Regions from separate parts of the Pseudomonas xantholysinigenes genome, predicted to be linked through region 1. Evidence: predicted binding sites of a transcription regulator. Region 1 holds the regulator's gene; the other holds the start of a gene.
What was found. Region 1 encodes sigma-54, which starts transcription at its own class of promoters, with help from an activator protein. Its sites were predicted from a motif close to ANTGGCATNNANNTTGCTNT; they were not measured.
Positions count from the first base shown of each region.

Region 2: the regulator sigma-54 is predicted to act here: its motif matches at 5,947-5,966, upstream of glnA (type I glutamate--ammonia ligase).

Region 1 covers NZ_CP077095.1:4,477,252-4,487,373, forward strand. Annotated here, with positions in the region: gene HU772_RS20020 (KpsF/GutQ family sugar-phosphate isomerase) at 1-137, shown strand, start outside; gene HU772_RS20025 (KdsC family phosphatase) at 138-662, shown strand; gene lptC (LPS export ABC transporter periplasmic protein LptC) at 671-1,243, shown strand; gene lptA (lipopolysaccharide transport periplasmic protein LptA) at 1,230-1,754, shown strand; gene lptB (LPS export ABC transporter ATP-binding protein) at 1,755-2,480, shown strand; gene HU772_RS20045 (RNA polymerase factor sigma-54) at 2,655-4,148, shown strand; gene hpf (ribosome hibernation-promoting factor, HPF/YfiA family) at 4,227-4,535, shown strand; gene ptsN (PTS IIA-like nitrogen regulatory protein PtsN) at 4,548-5,012, shown strand; gene rapZ (RNase adapter RapZ) at 5,015-5,869, shown strand; gene HU772_RS20065 (HPr family phosphocarrier protein) at 5,892-6,164, shown strand; gene HU772_RS20070 (ZIP family metal transporter) at 6,285-7,178, opposite strand; gene HU772_RS20075 (superoxide dismutase) at 7,190-7,801, opposite strand; gene HU772_RS20080 (DUF2753 family protein) at 7,803-8,264, opposite strand; gene HU772_RS20085 (class II fumarate hydratase) at 8,290-9,666, opposite strand; gene HU772_RS20090 (FagA protein) at 9,659-10,063, opposite strand.
Region 2 covers NZ_CP077095.1:5,179,000-5,189,121, reverse strand. Annotated here, with positions in the region: gene HU772_RS23100 (hypothetical protein) at 1-292, shown strand, start outside; gene HU772_RS23095 (RHS repeat-associated core domain-containing protein) at 607-1,446, shown strand; gene ntrC (nitrogen regulation protein NR(I)) at 1,549-2,985, opposite strand; gene glnL (nitrogen regulation protein NR(II)) at 2,982-4,067, opposite strand; gene glnA (type I glutamate--ammonia ligase) at 4,443-5,849, opposite strand; gene thiI (tRNA uracil 4-sulfurtransferase ThiI) at 6,338-7,792, shown strand; gene typA (translational GTPase TypA) at 7,920-9,740, shown strand; gene HU772_RS23065 (YkgJ family cysteine cluster protein) at 9,918-10,122, opposite strand, start outside.

The sequences.
Region 1 (10,122 bases):
GCGCCGAGATGCTCGCCGCCGAGGCACTGAAGATCATGGAAGACCACAAGATCAGCGCGCTGGTGGTCGTCGATCAGGACGACCGCCCGACCGGCGCCCTGAACATGCACGACCTGCTGCGCGCCGGAGTGATGTAAATGAACCAGGACCTGATGCAACGCGGCAAGGCCATCAAACTGGCGGTGTTCGACGTCGATGGCGTGCTCACCGACGGGCGCCTGTATTTCCTCGAGGATGGCAGCGAGTTCAAGACCTTCAACACCCTCGACGGCCAGGGCATCAAGATGCTCATGGCCTCGGGCGTGACCACCGCGATCATCAGCGGGCGCAAGACCCCAGTGGTCGAGCGCCGGGCCAAGAACCTCGGCATCCCGCACCTGTTCCAGGGCCGCGAGGATAAACTGGTGGTGCTCGACGGCCTGCTCGCCGAACTCAATCTAAGCTATGAACAGGTCGCCTACCTGGGCGACGACCTGCCCGACCTGCCGGTCATCCGCCGCGTGGGCCTGGGCATGGCCGTGCACAATGCCGCGCCGTTCGTGCGCCAGCACGCCCACGGTGTGACGCAGGCACGCGGCGGCGAAGGCGCCGCCCGCGAATTCTGCGAACTGATCATGCAGGCCCAGGACACCCTGGACGCTGCCAACGCCAACTACCTGTAAGGCCCCCCATGTTCAGCAAGAAGGTTCGCAATTTTGCGCTGCTTGGCGTGATCGCCGCCGTACTGGCAGCGGTCGGCTACTGGAACATCAGCCCCGAGAGCTTCCTCGACCAGCCCACGGCACAGGTCGACGAAAGCGCCATCGACTACTACGCCATCAACGCCCACAGCCTGCAGTTCCTGCCCGATGGCAAGCTGCAGTACGAAATGACCGCCGCCAAGGTCGAGCACCTGAAGGCCAGCGAGGTCACCCTGGTGACCACGCCCGACCTGCACATGTACCGTGGCACCGAGTACCCGTGGCACGTGCAGAGCAAGCGCGCCGAGGTCAACCCGGACGGCAGCGAGGTGGAACTGATCGACGATGTGCGCGTGGCGCGCACCGACGAGAAGCAACGCGAAACCATCATCACCAGCACACGCATGACCGTGTTCCCGCAGAAGCAATATGCGCAGACCGAGCAAGCCGTTAGAATCGACGGCGCCGGTGGCACAACTACGGGCAAAGGAATGAAAGCGTATTTGAAAGAAGGCAGGATGGACCTGCTCTCTAACGTAAGAGGACAGTATGAGGCTCGTTAAAACCATCCCCCTTCTGCTCAGCCTGGGCGTAGCACTGGGAAGCGCGAGCGCCTTCGCCCTGCCGAACGACCGTGACCAGCCGATCCGCATCCAGGCGGACAACGCCCACCTGGACGACAAACAGGGCGTTGCCACCTACACCGGCGACGTGATCATCACCCAAGGCTCGATGATGATCAAAGGCAACACCGTGACCATGACCCGTGCCGCCAACGGCGACATCGACGTGGTCACCTCGGTGGGCAACCTGGCCTACTTCGAGCAGCAGCAGAGCGCCGCCAAGCCGGACAAGATGAAAGGCTGGGCCGTGACCATCCAGTACCAGGCGCAGAAGGACACGGTAATCCTGACCGACCGCGCCAAGGTCGAGAACGAAGGCAACACCACCGAAGGCGAGAAGATCGTCTACAACACCAAGTCCCAGGTGGCGACCGCCGGTCGTGGCGGCAACGTGACTGCACCGCGTCAGCGTATCGACATGGTCATTCAACCGAAGAAAAAGGCCGAGTAAATGGCAACCCTCAAAGCCCAGCACCTGGCCAAGAGCTACAAAGGCCGGCAAGTCGTGCGCGACGTCAGCCTGTCCATCGACAGCGGCCAGATCGTCGGCCTGCTCGGCCCCAACGGCGCCGGCAAGACCACCTGCTTCTACATGATCGTCGGCCTGGTCCAGGCCGATCAGGGCCGCGTCCTGATCGACAACCTCGACGTCAGCCACCAGCCCATGCACGGCCGCGCACAGGCCGGCATCGGCTATCTGCCGCAGGAAGCCTCGATCTTCCGCAAGCTGTCGGTGGCCGACAACATCATGGCGATCCTCGAGACCCGCAAGGACCTCGACCGCGAGGGCCGGCGCAAGGAACTGGAAAGCCTGCTGCAGGAATTCCACATCAGCCACATTCGCGACAACCTGGGCATGAGCCTGTCCGGTGGTGAACGCCGCCGGGTCGAAATTGCCCGTGCCCTGGCCACCGCGCCCAAGTTCATCCTGCTGGACGAACCCTTCGCCGGTGTCGACCCGATCTCCGTCGGCGACATCAAGCAGATCATCCACCACCTCAAGAACAAGGGCATCGGTGTACTGATCACCGACCACAACGTTCGCGAGACCCTGGACATCTGCGAGACCGCCTACATCGTCAACGATGGCCAACTGATCGCCGAAGGCGATGCCGAGACCATCCTGGCCAACCAGCTGGTCAAGGAAGTGTACCTGGGGCACGAGTTCCGACTCTGACCCCGGTCTGCCCGGAGCACTGGCGCACAAGCCTGATCGAGGCTTAAGTTGTTACAGTGCTCTAGGCAAACGCTGCAATTTCAGGCATATAACTTGCTTAAATTCGGCGCCCACGCGCCCTACGTGTAGTGGATGGCGCATGCGCGCCGGCAAACAAGGTATTAAGCCCCTGCCATGAAACCATCGCTCGTCCTAAAAATGGGCCAGCAACTGACGATGACCCCGCAGTTGCAACAGGCCATCCGTCTGCTCCAGCTCTCCACCCTGGACCTCCAGCAGGAAATCCAGGAAGCGCTGGAATCCAATCCGATGCTCGAACGTCAGGAAGACGGCGACGATTTCGACAACAGCGACCCGATGGCGGACAACGCCGAGAGCAAACCGGTCGCCGAAGTCCAGGACAACAGCTTCCAGGAGCCGAGCGCCAACGCCGAGAGCCAGGAAGACGGCGAATGGGCCGAACGCATTCCCAACGAACTGCCGGTCGACACCGCCTGGGAAGACATCTACCAGACCAGCGCCAGCAGCCTGCCCAGCAACGATGACGACGAGTGGGACTTCACCACCCGCACCTCGGTGGGCGAGAGCCTGCAAAGCCACCTGCTCTGGCAACTCAACCTGGCGCCGATGTCCGACACCGACCGCCTGATCGCGGTCACCCTGATCGACAGCATCAACGAACAGGGCTACCTGGAAGACACCCTCGAGGAGATCTGCGCAGGCTTCGACCCAGAGCTCGACATCGAGCTGGACGAGGTCGAGGCGGTGCTGCACCGCATCCAGCAGTTCGAGCCCGCCGGTATCGGCGCCCGCTCCTTGGGTGAGTGCCTGCTGCTGCAATTGCGTCAACTGCCGGCCTCGACGCCGTGGATGAGCGAGGCCCAGCGCCTGGTCACCGACTTCATCGACCTGCTCGGCAGCCGCGACTACAGCCAGCTGATGCGGCGCATGAAGCTCAAGGAAGACGAGCTGCGCCAGGTCATCGAGCTCGTACAGACCCTGAACCCGCGCCCCGGCTCACAGATCGAGTCCAGCGAGCCCGAGTATGTGGTGCCCGACGTGATCGTGCGCAAGGACAGCGAACGCTGGCTGGTCGAGCTCAACCAGGAGGCCGTGCCGCGCCTGCGCGTCAACCCGCAGTATGCCGGCTTCGTGCGCCGCGCCGACACCAGCGCCGACAACACCTTCATGCGCAACCAGCTGCAGGAGGCGCGCTGGTTCATCAAGAGCCTGCAGAGCCGCAACGAAACGCTGATGAAGGTGGCGACGCAGATCGTCGAGCACCAGCGCGGCTTCCTCGACCACGGCGACGAGGCCATGAAGCCACTGGTGCTGCACGACATCGCCGAGGCGGTAGGCATGCACGAGTCGACCATTTCCCGGGTGACCACGCAGAAATACATGCACACCCCGCGTGGCATCTACGAACTGAAATACTTTTTCTCGAGCCATGTGAGCACCGCCGAAGGCGGCGAATGCTCGTCCACGGCGATTCGCGCGATCATCAAGAAACTGGTGGCGGCGGAAAATCAGAAAAAGCCATTGAGTGACAGCAAGATCGCTGGTTTACTGGAGGCACAAGGCATCCAGGTAGCCCGTCGCACCGTCGCCAAGTACCGCGAGTCGTTGGGGATCGCCCCCTCGAGCGAGCGCAAGCGACTGATGTAGCCCCGGGATGTGCCACCGCGTTTCAGTGGCAGGTGCAAGACCTGCCTCTTTATGCACGGGCAACAAAGGAGAAGCTGTATGCAAGTCAACATCAGTGGACAGCATGTAGAAGTCACCCAGCCACTGCGCGATTACGTGCTCGAGAAGCTCGCCCGCGTGGAGGGTCATTTCGACAAGATCACCAACGCGACGGTGATCATGAAAGTCGAGAAGCTGCAGCAGAAGATTGAAGCCACACTCCAGATTCCCGGTGGCGAAGTGGTCGCCAATGCCGAACACCAAGACATGTATGCCGCGATCGACGCCCTGGCTGACAAGCTCGACCGCCAACTGAAAAAACACAAGGAAAAACAGCAAAGCCTGCTGCAAGGTGCGGCCGCCCGCTGATACCCCTCATCCATGATCCGACTTGAAACCATCCTGACCCCCGGCCGTTCCCTCGTGAACGTGCCGGGCGGCAGTAAAAAGCGCGCCCTGGAAAAGGTCGCCAACCTGATCGCCGAGCAAGTCCCCGAGCTGGAGATGCAGGACGTCTTCGACAAGCTCATCGCTCGCGAGAAACTGGGATCCACCGGTTTTGGCAATGGCATCGCCATTCCCCACTGCCGGCTCGAAGGTTGCGTGGCGCCAGTCAGCGCCCTGCTGCACCTGGATGCCCCCATCGATTACGATGCCATCGACGGCGCCCCGGTCGACCTGCTGTTCGTCCTGCTGGTCCCGGAAGCCGCCACCGATGCGCACCTGGAACTGCTGCGCCAGATCGCCAGCATGCTCGATCGCAAGGAGGTTCGCGATCGCCTGCGTGCCGCCGACAGCAGCGAGACCCTGTACCAGGTTGTCCTGGACGTACAGAACGAGCACTGAACATGCGCCTGATCATCGTCAGCGGCCGCTCCGGCTCCGGCAAGAGCACCGCCCTCGACGTGCTGGAAGACAACGGCTACTACTGCATCGACAACCTGCCCGCGGGCCTGTTGCCGCAGTTGGCGGAAAACGCCCTGATCAATACCGAGCTGCTGCAGCCCAAGGTCGCCGTGTCCATCGACGCACGCAACCTGCCCAGCCACCTGTCGCGTTTTCCGGAACTGCTGCAAGAGGCGCGCGCACGACACATCCAGTGTGATGTGCTGTACCTGGACGCCGACGAAGAAACCCTGCTCAAGCGCTTCTCGGAAACCCGCCGGCGCCATCCGCTGACCAACGACAGCCGCTCGCTGGCCGAAGCCATCCGCGTCGAAAGCGAACTGTTGGGGCCGATCGCCGACCTGGCCGACCTCAAGATCGACACCACCAGCCTGAACCTCTACCAGCTGCGCGATTCGATCAAGCTGCGCCTGCTCAACCAACCCGAGCCAGGTACCGCTTTCCTGGTCGAGTCGTTCGGTTTCAAGCGCGGCATGCCGGTGGACGCCGACCTGGTGTTCGACGTGCGCTGCCTGCCCAACCCGTACTGGAAGCCGGAACTTCGCGAGCATTCCGGCCTCGAACAGCCGGTGATCGACTACCTGGCAGCCCAGCCGGACGTCGAGGAGATGTTCCAGGATATCTCCAGCTACCTGCTCAAGTGGCTGCCGCGCTTCGCCGCCAGCAATCGCGCCTATGTCACCATCGCCATCGGTTGCACCGGCGGCCATCACCGTTCGGTTTACATCACCGAGCGGCTTGGCCAGTTGCTCCAGCAATCCCTGAAAAACGTCCAGGTCCGTCACCGCGACCTCTAGCCCACAGGATATCCGCCCCACGATGCCCGCCCGCGAAATCACCATCATCAACAAGCTGGGCCTGCACGCCCGGGCAGCCGCCAAGTTCGTCGGCGTGGCCGGACGCTTCCCCTGCCAGGTACGGGTGGGCCGCGCACCGGACAAGCTGGTGGATGGCAAGAGCATCATGGCGGTGATGATGCTCGCCGCCGGCAAGGGCACGCCGGTGCACCTGCACACCGAGGGCGAGCAGGACGCTGAAGCCATGGATGCACTGGTCGCGTTGATCGAGAACTTCTTCGACGAAGGCGAGTGAACGCCGCAAGCAACTGCGCGCTTCGTGTAGGAGCGGCCTTGTGTCGCGAAAGGGCTGCGTAGCGGCCCCGGGACTTCAGCACAACTGCGCGATTGCCGGGGCTACAGGGGCCGTGTGGCCTCAGGACATCGCCGTATCCATCACCATCATCAAGCAGAACCCGACACACAGCCCCAGGCTCGCCAGGCGGTGATGCCCATTGCTGCGTGACTCGGGGATGATCTCCTGGGTCACCACCAGCAGCATCGCTCCCGCCGCGCAGGCCAAACCCAACGGCAACAGCAGTTCGGCGATGTTGACCAACCAGGCGCAGATCACCGCGGCCAACGGCTCGACCAGCCCCGACGCGGCGTCGATCAGAAACGCCTTGAACCGCGGCATCCCCGCCCCGGCCAACACCAGTGCGATCACCAGCCCCTCCGGCACATCCTGCAGCGCGATACCCATGGCCAGGCTATCGGCATCGGGCATGCCGCCCCCTGCGGACACGCCGATGGCCATCCCTTCGGGGATGTTGTGGGCAATGATGGCGATCACAAACAACCAGATCCGTGCAGCGATCACTGGCTGCTGATCGTTGCCGACCAAAGCCTCCGGCGAGGCGCCAGAGACCTTGAGATCGACCAGAAACAGGCACAGCGCGCCAAACAGCAGACCGGCGCTGATGACGCCACCGGCGCCCCAAGGGCTGAAGCCGATGGATTGCGCGGCATCCAGCCCCGGGATGATCAACGAGAACGCCGTGGCCGCCAGCATCACCCCGGCACCAAAACCGAGCAAGGTGTCGGCAACCGCCACCGGCATGTTGCGGATCACCAGCACCGGTACCGCGCCCAAGGCCGTCCCCAGCGCGCACAAGGCGCCCCCTTCGAGGGCCCGCAGCATGCGCGGCTCCAGGTCCAGCCAGGCGATGCCACGCGCTACCAGCAACGCGGTGCCGACCAGCAACAGCAAGGTCCCCAGCGCCAGGCGGAACAGGCGCACACTGCTGACAGACATCACCTCGGAGCGCATGCCGGCCAGACTCACTTCAGGGCTTCAAGGTAGCGACGTTCCACTTCGGCCCAGTCGACCACGTTGTAGAAGGCACCGATGTATTCCGGACGACGGTTCTGGTACTTCAGGTAGTAGGCATGCTCCCACACGTCCAGGCCGAGGATGGGGGTGTTGCCATGCATCAGCGGGCTGTCCTGGTTGCCACTGCTCTCCACCACCAGGTGTTTGTCCGGGGTGACGCTGAGCCAGGCCCAGCCGCTGCCGAAACGGCTCAGCGCGGCCTTGGTGAACGCCTCCTTGAAGGCCTCGAAGCCGCCGAGCTGGGCAGCGATGGCCTTGGCTACCTCGCCCTCGGGCTGGCCGCCGCCCTTGGGCGACATCACGGTCCAGAACAGGGTGTGGTTGGCGTGCCCGCCCCCTTGATTGATCACCGCGCCCTGCAGCTTCTCGGGCAGCTGCCGGACGGCGCCGACCAACTGCTCAACAGGCCATTCGGCCCACTCGGTGCCATCGATGGCGGCATTGAGGTTGTTGATGTAGGTCTGGTGGTGCTTGCTGTGGTGGATCTCCATGGTCTGGGTGTCGATGTGCGGTTCCAGTGCATCGTAGGCATAGGGCAACGCAGGCAAGGTATGCGGCATATCAGTGGATTCCGTAGGCAGGTGTGCGATCAGTGATATCCGCGTGCACGGCCAGCTCGCTGGCCGCCGGCGCCTGGCGATTGAGCAGGCGTTCGGTACGCGGGTATTGGCCATATTCGGCGATGAAACTCAGCAACTCGGTGTAGGTCCGCGCGCTGTGGCGCAACGCGGCGTCACGCAGCGCCTGGGGCAGACGCGCGTCCTGGCTGGCCTGCAATAGCCGCTGATGGGCGGCGCACAGGTAGTCGGCGCTTTCGTGGGGTTGGTTCAGGCGCAGGTGCAGGTCGGCCAGGTTGTGGTGGGCGACGACCAGTGCGGCCACCGCTTCGTCGACGTCATGCCAGCGCTCGAACAACACCTGGGCCAAGGCCAGCGCTTGCAGGTAGTGCTCGCGGGCGTCGACCAGCTCGCCCTGTTCGAACAGGCGATTGGCATTTTGCGTGGTGCGTTTCCAGTGCTGCATGACATGCCTCCTGGGCGGCCCGGGCTCAGATGCCGCCGGCGGTGAGTTTTTCCGGATCCAGCAGCGCCTCGAGCTGGTCACGCGACAGGTCGGTGTGCTCCAGCGCTACCTCGATGATCGGGCGCCCCTGCTTGTAGGCGGTCTTGGCGATCTCGGCGGCCTTGAGGTAACCGATGATCGGGTTGAGCGCGGTCACCAGGATCGGGTTGCGCGACAACGCTTCCTTGAGCTTGCCTTCGTTGACCTTGAAGCTGGCGATGGCCTTGTCGGCCAACAGCCGGCTGACATTGGCCATCAGCTCGATGCTCTCCAGCAGGTTGCGGGCGATCACCGGCAGCATCACGTTCAGCTCGAAGTTGCCCGACTGGCCAGCAACGGCAATGGTGGCGTCGTTGCCGATCACCTGCGCGGCGACCATGGCAGTGGCCTCCGGAATCACCGGGTTGACCTTGCCCGGCATGATCGAGGAGCCCGGTTGCAAGCCTTGCAGCTCGATCTCGCCGAGGCCGGCCAGCGGGCCGGAGTTCATCCAGCGCAGGTCGTTGGCGATCTTCATCAGCGCCACGGCGGTGGTCTTGAGCTGGCCGGACAGGGCCACGGCGGTGTCCTGCGAGCCGATCAGGGCAAACAGGTTGTCACCGGGGGTGAAGGTGACGCCGGTCAGGCCGCTGAGCTGGCGGGCGAAGCCGGCCGCGAACTGCGGGTGGGCGTTGATCCCGGTGCCGACCGCGGTACCGCCCTGGGCCAGCGCCTGCAGGCTCGGCAAGGTGGCCTGCAGATGCGCCTGGGCGCCTTTGATCTGCGCGGCCCAGCCACCGAGCACCTGGCTCATGCGCACGGGCATGGCATCCATCAGGTGGGTGCGGCCGGTCTTAACGTACTTGTGTACCTCGATGGCCTTGGCTTCGATCACCTGGGTCAGGTGACCCAAGGCCGGCAGCAATTGCTCGTGCAGGGCCAGGGCGGCGCTGACGTGAATGGTGGTCGGGATGATGTCGTTGCTGCTCTGGCCACAGTTGACGTGGTCGTTGGCATTGACCGGCTCGCCCAGCACGCGGCTGGCCAGGGTGGCGATCACCTCATTGGCGTTCATGTTGGAACTGGTGCCGGAACCGGTCTGGAACACATCCACCGGGAAGTGGCGGATGAAGTCTTCGGCCAGCAGTTGATCCACCGCCTTGACGATCGCCTCGCCCTGCCCCGCGCTCAGTTGCGCCAGTTCGACGTTGGCCTTGGCCGCGGCGGCCTTGGCCAGCAGCAGGGCGCGAATGAACTGGGCCGGCATCGGCTGGCCGCTGACCGGGAAGTTGTCGACCGCGCGCTGGGTCTGGGCGCCGTACAGGGCCTGGGCCGGTACCTGCAGTTCGCCCATGCTGTCGCGCTCGATACGGGTATCACTCATCTTCTTCAAGTCCTTGCATCAGTTCTTCGGGAGAAATCGACGGCAGCAGCACGCAGTTGGCGAGCTGCATCGCATAGGGTTGCCAGCGCTGGTTGTGTTCGCAGCGGTCGAGGTTGCGCAGGTCAAGCAAGGGCCGCCAGGCCTGGTCCAGGCACAGGCAGCGCCAATGCCAGGGCAGCATGCGGTCGTTGGCGGTATCCAGCAGCAGGCGGAAGGCGGTCATGGCGACCGTCCAGGGCGAGGTTTCGGTGCAGCACACCAGGTAACGCCCCTCGGCCAGGTAGTGGTCGATCAAGCGCGGCTCGTCAGGCTCGAGCGCGCAGCGGATGCGGCGGCTGAGCCAGCGCCAGTTTTCCAGGTAGGGCAGTTCGTGGAGGACAGGTTTCATGAACATCATCGCCGGGTTACTGGATAATGATATTCATTATTAGTTGATAATTAGAATCAGTTCAAGGT
Region 2 (10,122 bases), 700 kb from region 1:
GCGGGTGCTGGAGCAAGTAACGGTGGTGCAGGACGGCCTCGACCTGTGGTTCAACGAGGAGCCCAAGCTGCACGGTGAGAATGTCGAAGGCACCGTGGCGGTGGTGTTCGAGGCCCAGGGCAAGGCCCAGCGCGGCCAGTTGACGATGCAGGGCAAGCCGGTGGGCTGGCGCCTGCAGAAAAGCGAAGAGGGGCTGGTGCTGACCGTGGTGGCCGCCCGCCCCCTGCGTGGCGAGTGGAACGCGACGAAGGAGGCGGGGCGTTGGCGGGTGCAGGTGAGGCTGCACGAATAAAAGAGGGGATGTCCCGGCCTGCCTGTACCGAGGTCCCCAAAACTGGAGGTACTGGATACATAGCAGGGAGCGTGCCAGGTCTAGTAGGCGCGGGAATGCGGTGTTCTGGCCATTTTTCGAGGGATTCTGAGGACTAATCTGCCTTTTGCTGGTGCATATGGCACAGCAACGGTGCAAAGGGCTCTATCCGATAGAAGGGGGCATCAGGCGCAGGAGGCCTCTGCCGGACCTGATAATTTTGCCAGTATCGGTCACTGAGTAGCCTCGGTTAGCTTTCGGCTCATGATTCCATGGTCCTGTGGGAGCGACTGCTCATGAGCTTGTACTTGCCGATGCTTGATCACCAGCGATCACCGTTTTGGGGAAGCAATTTCTCCAGAGCGTATACGCCATATGGTGCCACTGCCATTTCAGATGGGCCGATGCTCGGCTTTTGCGGACAACCTAGTGATAAGGTGATCGGCAGTTATCTGCTGGGTAATGGTCACCGTTGCTATTCTCCAAGGTTGTTTCGGTTTCAATCTCCAGATCAACTAAGTCCATTTGGTAAGGGTGGTATAAATGCGTATGCCTATTGTGGTGGCGATCCTGTAAATCGGTGGGATCCTAGTGGTCAATTTATTCAAGCTGGATTAAATATCATGCTGGGCCTGTTCGCTGCTCGCGACGCAGGGAAGACTGTTTACCAGACAAATACCTCGGGGCGCGCAATTATCGCTGAACAGCGCCACTCCACTGAGCGCGATGTTCTGAATAAGGTGAAGCCAACATTGTCAAGGCAGATTGCTGAGACGTCGGCAGTTGTGGTACCTGTGGTTGCAGTTGTTGGAACAGCAGTAAGTTTAGTCACTGGAGGAGCCGCTCCAGCGCTGTTAGGGGTAGTTGGTACGGCTGCTGGAGTTGGGGCGTTGATCTTTTCGAAGAGGGCGAAGCGCCGTGAAAAACAATTGGCAAAAGATAAATACTACTACCTGAATCACAGTACAGGTCAGGAAGCTAATAGGGTTGTCGCTGTATTTAATGATGTTAAGGATAGGATCAATGAAGACATCAGCCGAGGCGTGTGGCCATCCCCCGATAAAATCGACAGCTCGATTGATAAGTCATTCAATGCGGTGTTGGAGGTCGGAGAGGAACTGAGGAATTTAACCTAGTGCGCCTGTTTCATCAGGCATTCCCGAGCGAACTAGTTTATGGGGGCGCCTGAGTCAGGAGGGCCATGTCTGGCCCTCTCTTCACCGAAGTACACTCATTAATCAGTGCTCTTCCCCGTCATCATCATCCCCGCCATCGACCTTCATCCCCAATTCCTTGATCTTGCGCGTCAAGGTATTGCGCCCCCACCCCAGCAGCAGCGCCGCGTCACGCCGACGCCCGGCGGTGTGTTTGAGCGCGGTCTCGATCATGATCCGCTCGAAACTGGGCACGGCGCTGTCGAGCAGGCTCGACTGGCCGCGGGCCAGGGCCTGATCGGCCCACTGGCGCAAGGCCTGTTCCCAGTTGGTCACCGGCGCGGCGTCCTGGGGCAGGTTGAGCAGCTCCGGCGGCAAGTCGCCGACCAGCACTTCGCGGCTGGAGGCCATCACCGTGATCCAGCGGCAGGTGTTCTCCAGCTGGCGCACGTTGCCTGGCCATGGCAGGTTGCGGATGAACGCCTCGGTCTCAGGCTTGAGCAGCTTGGGCTCAACCGCCAGTTCCTGGGCCGCGCGGCCCAGGAAGTGGCGGGCCAGGGCCGGAATGTCCTCGCGCCGATCGGCCAGGCGCGGTATATGGATGCGGATCACGTTGAGGCGGTGGAACAGGTCTTCACGGAACTTGCCGGCCTGCACCAGCGACTCGAGATTCTGGTGCGTGGCGGCGATGATGCGCACATCCACTTTTACCGGCACATGGCCGCCGACCCGGTAGAACTCGCCATCGGCCAGCACCCGCAGCAGGCGGGTCTGGGTGTCGGCGGGCATGTCGCCGATTTCGTCGAGGAACAGCGTGCCGCCGTCGGCCTGCTCGAAACGGCCGCGGCGCAGGTTGGCGGCGCCGGTGAAGGCGCCTTTTTCATGGCCGAACAGTTCGGATTCCATCAGGTCCTTGGGGATCGCCGCCATGTTCAGGGCGATGAATGGCGATGCCGCCCGTGGACTGTGGCGGTGCAAGGCATGGGCCACCAGTTCCTTGCCAGTGCCGGACTCACCATTGATCAGCACGGTGATGTTGGAGTGGCTGAGCCGGCCGATTGCACGGAACACCTCCTGCATCGCCGGCGCCTCGCCGATGATCTCGGGCGTGCGGGCCAGCGCCTGGGGCACTTCGAGGGCCTGCTGTTCCTGGGCATGCTGGTTGGCGCGCTTGACCAGCGACACCGCCTCGTCGACGTCGAACGGCTTGGGCAGGTATTCGAAGGCGCCGCCCTGGTACGAAGCCACGGCGCTGTCCAGGTCGGAGTGGGCGGTCATGATGATCACCGGCAACCCTGGGTGCTGCTCGCGAATCTGTGCCAGCAGGTCGAGGCCGCTGGCCCCGGGCATGCGGATGTCGGAGATGATCACGTCCGGCTGCTGGCGGGCCAGGCGGCCCATCACGCCGTCGGCGCTGTCGAAGCTCTGGGTGGTCATGCCTTCCTGTTGCAGGGCCTTTTCCAGGACCCAGCGGATGGAGCGATCATCATCGACGATCCAGACGGTTTCACTGCGGCTCATGGGGCGATGGCTCCTTGTTCCAGGGGCAGGTAGATGGAGAACGCGGTGTGGCCGGGGTGGCTCTCGCACTCGATCAGGCCCTGGTGCTGGCTGATGATGTTCTGGGTGATGGCCAGGCCCAGCCCGGTACCGTCCGGACGGCCGCTGACCATGGGATAGAAGAGGGTGTCTTGCAGTTCCGCGGGAATGCCGGGGCCGTTGTCGACGATCTCGACCCGGGCCACCAGGCGGTGACGCACGTGGCCGATGGTGAACTGACGCACCGCGCGGCTGCGCAGGGTGATGCGGCCCAGGCGCAATTCGTTCTGGCCTCCAATGGCCTGCATGGCGTTGCGCACGATATTGAGCACTGCCTGGATCATCTGTTCGCGATCCACCAGGACGTCCGGCAGGCTCGGATCATAGTCGCGCACTAGGGTGATGCCGCCCTGGCTTTCGGCTTCGACCAGGCTGCACACGCGTTCCAGCACTTCGTGGATGTTGGTCATGGCCAGCGACGGCAGCTTGTTCGAACCGAGCATGCGATCGACCAGGTTCCGCAGGCGGTCGGCTTCCTCGATGATCACATTGGTGTAGTCGCGCAGGCCGTCTTCGGGCAGCTCGCGGGCCAGCAACTGCGCCGCGCCACGGATGCCGCCGAGGGGATTCTTGATCTCGTGGGCCAGGCCGCGCACCAGCATCTTGGTGGTTTCCTGCTTGCTCAGCTGGGCTTCTTCCTTGGTGATGCGCAGCAGGCGGTCGCGGGGATGCACCTCCAGCAACAGCAAGGTCTGCCCCTGGTGCAGGATTGGTGTCACGGCGTAGTCGACGGTGATGCTCTGGCCGGTCAGCGAGGTCAGCTGGGCTTCACGCTTGGTGAACGGGTGCGCCTGTTCCACCGCCTGGCGTAACGAGTTGAGCGCCTCGGTCGACTCGGTGAACAGCTCGCTGATGAACTGTCCGTGACTGCGCTGTCCGCTGACGGCCAGGAGCATTTCCGCGGCCGGGTTCATGTATTCCAGGCGCAGCTCGGCATTGAGCAGCAGCGTGGCGGTGGTCAGGTTGTCCAGGAGCAGACGGTGCTGTGCATCGCTGATGGTCATAAGGTGTCGTTGACCTCTTTTGGCACATTGGCTGGCGCGGGTGATGCGCTTGGTAGCGTGAAAATGCAAGAAACAAACCAAGGCTCTGAAAAGAAGCGAGAAATCCGGATAAACACCTGTTTTTGCGCACATTCGGAACACAAAGTTCAGGTTAAACGTTTCATCTTGGCTATATTGGGGTGCATGAGGGGGCACGTCCGAAAATAATGCACCAATATAGAGCATAGCCCGGAGAGGAAGGTTTTGATTTTGGGGGGTGGCCAATGGCTTCTTCGCGGGTGAGCGCGATTTGCCCGCAGTGGATTCGACCCGGAAACGAAAACGGCCTCCCGAGGGAGGCCGTCCTGATGTCATCGACGCGGGGCGCCGATCCTATCAGCAGCTGTAGTACAGCTCGTATTCCAGCGGGTGCACGAAGGTGCGGACCTTGATTTCTTCTTCGCTCTTCAGCTCGATGAAGGCATCGATGAAGTCGTCGGAGAACACGCCACCCTTGGTCAGGAACGCACGGCCTTTATCCAGCTCTTCCAGGGCCTCCTTCAGGCTGCCGCAAACCTGTGGGATGTCCTTGGCCTCTTCAGGCGGCAGGTCGTACAGGTTCTTGTCGGCGGCATCGCCTGGGTGGATCTTGTTCTGGATACCGTCCAGGCCGGCCATCAGCAGGGCCGCGAAGGCCAGGTACGGGTTGGCCGATGGGTCCGGGAAGCGTGCTTCGATACGGCGGGCTTTCGGGCTGCCGACGTAAGGAATACGGATCGAGGCGGAACGGTTGCGCGCCGAGTAGGCCAGCATCACCGGGGCTTCGAAACCTGGGACCAGACGCTTGTAGGAGTTGGTCGAAGGGTTGGTGAAGCCGTTCAGGGCCTTGCCGTGCTTGATGATGCCGCCGATGAAGTACAGGGCGGTGTCGGACAGGCCGGCATAGCCTTCACCGGAGAAGGTGTTCTTGCCATCTTTCCAGATCGACATGTGCACGTGCATGCCCGAGCCGTTGTCGCCGTACAGAGGCTTGGGCATGAAGGTGGCGGTACGGCCGTAAGCGTCGGCAACGTTGTGCACGACGTACTTCAGGGCCTGTACTTCGTCAGCTTTCTTGACCAGGGTGTTGAACTTGACGCCGATCTCGTTCTGGCCGGCAGTCGCCACTTCGTGGTGGTGAACTTCGACGGTCTGGCCCATTTCTTCCAGGGCGTTGCACATGGCGGTGCGGATTTCGTGGTCGTGGTCGAACGGCGGAACCGGGAAATAGCCGCCTTTCACGCCCGGACGGTGGCCTTTGTTGCCGCCTTCGACGTCGGCGCCGGTCATCCACGAGCCTTGCTCGGAGAAGATCTTGAACATCGAACCGGAGATGTCCGACTGGAATTTCACTTCGTCGAAGATGAAGAACTCCGGCTCGGGGCCGGCGAACACGGTGTCACCGATGCCGGTGCTCTTCAGGTACTCTTCGGCGCGCTTGGCGATGCCGCGCGGGTCGCGATCGTAGCCCTGCATGCTCGACGGGTCGACGATATCGCAGGTGATGATCAGGGTCGGCTCTTCGGTGAATGGGTCCAGCACAGCGGTGTCGTCGACCGGCATCAGGATCATGTCGGAGGCTTCGATGCCTTTCCAGCCGGCGATGGAGGAACCGTCGAACATCTTGCCGACTTCGAAGAAGTCTTCGTCCAGGCCATCGCGCGCCGGCATGGTCACGTGATGCTGAATGCCCTTGGTGTCCGTGAAACGCAGATCAATCCACTTGACGTCATGATCTTTGATGAGTTGAACCGACTTCGACATGTTGTCCTCCGGATGGTCTAGGGCGCAGTTGGCCGCTGCCCTGGAAAAAGGGTGTCGCTGGGCGCGGATAGTCGGCCAAGCGTACCTGCCTCACAAGGGAGCAAATTGCATGCCAGTGCTCGAAAATGGCGAGCAGGGGATAAAAAGAGGCGTTGGCGGGCATTTGCGTGGTTGCAGAGGGGGTGAGGCGCACCCATAAAAGGCATTTTTTGAGCTGCGCGCACTATTTTGGTGCGAATGTGCGGTCTCATGCTTCTTTCGAGGGCCCTTCGCGGGTAAACCCGCTCCCACAGGATCTTCACTGGCTTCAATGATTGTGCGATCCCTGTGTGTGGGTTTACCCGCGAAAGGGCCGCTACAGGTGCTGCACAAGCCCCCTGCTGAATTCATCACAAAGCTTCTGATCAAAAGTTGGTCAAAACCTGAGCAATTTCCGCTATAATTCGCGCCCCTCATTTTCGGCAGGCCCTGCGCGCGCTGTTAAACCAATGAAACTTATCGTCAAAGTCTTCCCAGAGATCACCATCAAGAGCCGGCCGGTACGCAAGCGCTTCATCCGCCAGCTCGCCAAGAACATCCGCAACGTGCTCAAGGACCTGGATCCCGAGCTCGCGGTTGATGGTGTCTGGGACAACCTCGAGGTGGTCACCCGCATCGAGGACGAGAAGATCCAGCGCGAAATGATCGAGCGCCTGTCCTGCACACCGGGCATCACCCACTTCCTGCAGGTCGAGGAATACCCGCTGGGCGACTTCGACGACATCGTCGCCAAGTGCAAGCACCACTTCGGCCACCTGCTGGCCGGCAAGCATTTCGCCGTGCGCTGCAAGCGCGGCGGCCACCACGACTTCACCTCGATGGACGTCGACCGCTACGTCGGCAGCCAATTGCGCCAGCAATGCGGCGCCGCCGGCATCGAGCTGAAGCAGCCCGAGGTGCTGGTGCGCATCGAGATTCGCGACCAGCGCCTGTACGTGATCCACAACCAGCACAACGGCATCGGCGGCTACCCGCTGGGCGCCCTGGAGCAGACCCTGGTGCTGATGTCCGGTGGCTTCGATTCCACCGTGGCGGCCTACCAGATGATGCGCCGCGGCCTGATGACCCACTTCTGCTTCTTCAACCTCGGTGGCCGAGCCCACGAACTGGGCGTGATGGAAGTGGCCCACTTCCTGTGGAAGAAGTACGGCAGCAGCCAGCGCGTGCTGTTCATCAGCGTGCCGTTCGAGGAAGTGGTCGGCGAAATCCTCAACAAGGTCGACAACAGCTACATGGGCGTCACGCTCAAGCGCATGATGCTGCGCGCGGCCGCCCGCATGGCCGACCGCCTGCAGATCGACGCCCTGGTCACCGGCGAGGCGATCTCCCAGGTGTCCAGCCAGACGTTGCCGAACCTGTCGATCATCGACTCGGCCACCGACAAGTTGGTGCTGCGCCCGCTGCTGGCCAGCCACAAGCAGGACATCATCGACCAGGCTACCGAGATCGGCACCGCCGATTTCGCCAAGCACATGCCCGAGTACTGCGGCGTGATCTCGGTGAACCCGACCACCCATGCCAAGCGTCACCGCATGGAGCACGAAGAGAAGCAGTTCGAGATGGAAGTGCTGGAGCGTGCCCTGGAGCGCGCCAAGTTCATTTCCATCGACCACGTGATCGATGAGCTGGGCAAGGACATCGAAGTCGAGGAAGTGGCCGAGGCGCTGCCCGGCCAGATCGTCATCGACATTCGTCACCCTGATGCCCAGGAAGACGAACCCCTGGCGCTGGAAGGTATCGAAGTCCAGGCCATGCCGTTCTACGCGATCAACAGCAAGTTCAAGCACCTGGACCCCACGCGCCAGTACTTGCTGTATTGCGACAAAGGTGTGATGAGCCGTTTGCACGCACACCACCTGCTCAGTGAGGGACATGCCAATGTGCGTGTTTATCGTCCGACATAAGACACCAGGGCTGTATGGCGGCAGCATCCGCCATCGCCCTCCCGACCATCGGGCCCGCTGAGCCTCAAACCGTACATATTCGCCGCCTACACTGGCGGCAACCGAATCCTCTGCTCGAGATACAGTTGTGATCGAAAATCTGCGTAACATCGCCATCATCGCCCACGTTGACCATGGTAAAACCACCCTGGTCGACAAACTCCTGCGCCAGTCCGGCACCCTGGAGCGTAACGAGCTCAACGACGAGCGCGTCATGGACTCCAACGACCAGGAAAAAGAGCGCGGCATTACCATTCTGGCGAAGAACACCGCCATCAACTGGAACGGCTACCACATCAACATCGTCGACACCCCCGGCCACGCCGACTTCGGTGGCGAGGTTGAGCGTGTGATGTCGATGGTCGACTCCGTGCTGCTGCTGGTCGACGCCCAGGACGGCCCGATGCCGCAAACCCGCTTCGTGACCAAGAAGGCCTTCGAAGCCGGTCTGAAGCCGATCGTCGTTATCAACAAGGTCGACCGTCCGGGCGCGCGTCCTGACTGGGTTCTGGACCAGATCTTCGACCTGTTCGACAACCTCGGCGCCACCGACGAACAGCTGGACTTCAAAGTCGTCTACGCCTCGGCCCTGAACGGCATCGCGGGCCTGGACCACACCGAAATGGGTGAGGACATGACCGCGCTGTACCAGTCGATCATCGACAACGTACCAGCACCTTCCGTTGACCGTGACGGCCCGTTCCAGATGCAGATCTCGGCACTGGACTACAACAGCTTCCTCGGCGTTATCGGCGTTGGTCGTATCGCCCGTGGCCGCGTCAAGCCGAACACCCCGGTTGTCGCCATCGACACCGAAGGCAAGAAGCGCAACGGCCGTATCCTCAAGCTGATGGGCCACCACGGCCTGCACCGCGTCGACGTCGAAGAAGCCCAGGCTGGCGACATCGTCTGCATCAGCGGTTTCGACGAGCTGTTCATCTCCGACACCCTGTGCGCTCCGGATACCGTCGAGGCGATGAAGCCGCTGACCGTTGACGAGCCAACCGTTTCGATGACCTTCCAGGTCAACGACTCGCCGTTCTGCGGTAAAGAAGGCAAGTTCGTCACCAGCCGTAACATCAAGGACCGCCTGGACAAAGAACTGCTGTACAACGTAGCCCTGCGCGTCCAGGAAACCGATTCCCCTGACAAGTTCAAGGTATCGGGCCGTGGTGAGCTGCACCTGTCCGTTCTGATCGAAACCATGCGCCGTGAAGGCTTCGAGATGGCCGTGGGCCGTCCGGAAGTGATCATCCGCGAAGTCGACGGCGTCAAGCAGGAGCCGTTCGAGAACGTCACCATCGACATCCCTGAAGAATCCCAGGGCAAGGTCATGGAAGAGATGGGTCTGCGTAAAGGCGACCTGACCAACATGGTTCCGGATGGCAAGGGCCGTGTTCGTCTGGAATACAACATTCCAGCCCGTGGTCTGATCGGTTTCCGTAACCAGTTCCTGACCCTGACCAACGGTGCAGGCATCCTGACCTCGATCTTCGATCGCTACGACACCATGAAGTCCGGCCAGATGTCCGGCCGCCTGAACGGCGTACTGGTTTCGGTCGAGACCGGCAAGGCGCTGACCTACTCGCTGGAAACCCTGCAGGCTCGCGGCAAGCTGTTCGTCGAGCACGGCCAGGAGATCTACAACGGTCAGATCATCGGCCTGAACAGCCGTGACAACGACCTGGGCGTGAACCCGACCAAAGGCAAGAAGCTCGACAACATGCGTGCTTCGGGCAAGGACGAAGTCATTGCCCTGGTTCCGCCGGTTCGCCACACCCTCGAGCAGGCCCTGGAATTCATCCAGGACGACGAGCTGTGCGAAGTCACGCCGAAGTCGATCCGTCTGCGCAAGAAGATCCTCGACGAAGGCGAGCGTACCCGCGCTGCCAAGAAAGCCAAGAACTGAGTCGTTAGTTCAGGCTGAATGAAAACGCCCCCGGTCGAAAGGCCGGGGGCGTTTTTGTTTGCCTTGAGAATTTGGGGCCGCTTTGCGGCCCTTTCGCGACACAAGGCCGCTCCTACAGGAGCTCGCGCCTCCCTGTAGGCTGCAAAGCAGCCCCAGGATTTCAAAAGCAAAGCAGGATCAGCGGGTAGCCACCTTGGGCTTGTAGGCACAATACCCCGGCCGCGGCCCGACCTTGGGGTGGTTGCGGCAGGTATCCGGGCGCTTGTCGTAGATGGTGCACAGCCGGCTCTTGCGGTCCAGGTACATGCAGTCATCGTTGCTCATCCGGGTCAGGGTGAAGATCCCCGACTTCTGGTTGAAGCGCTCGATGATGCCTTCCTTC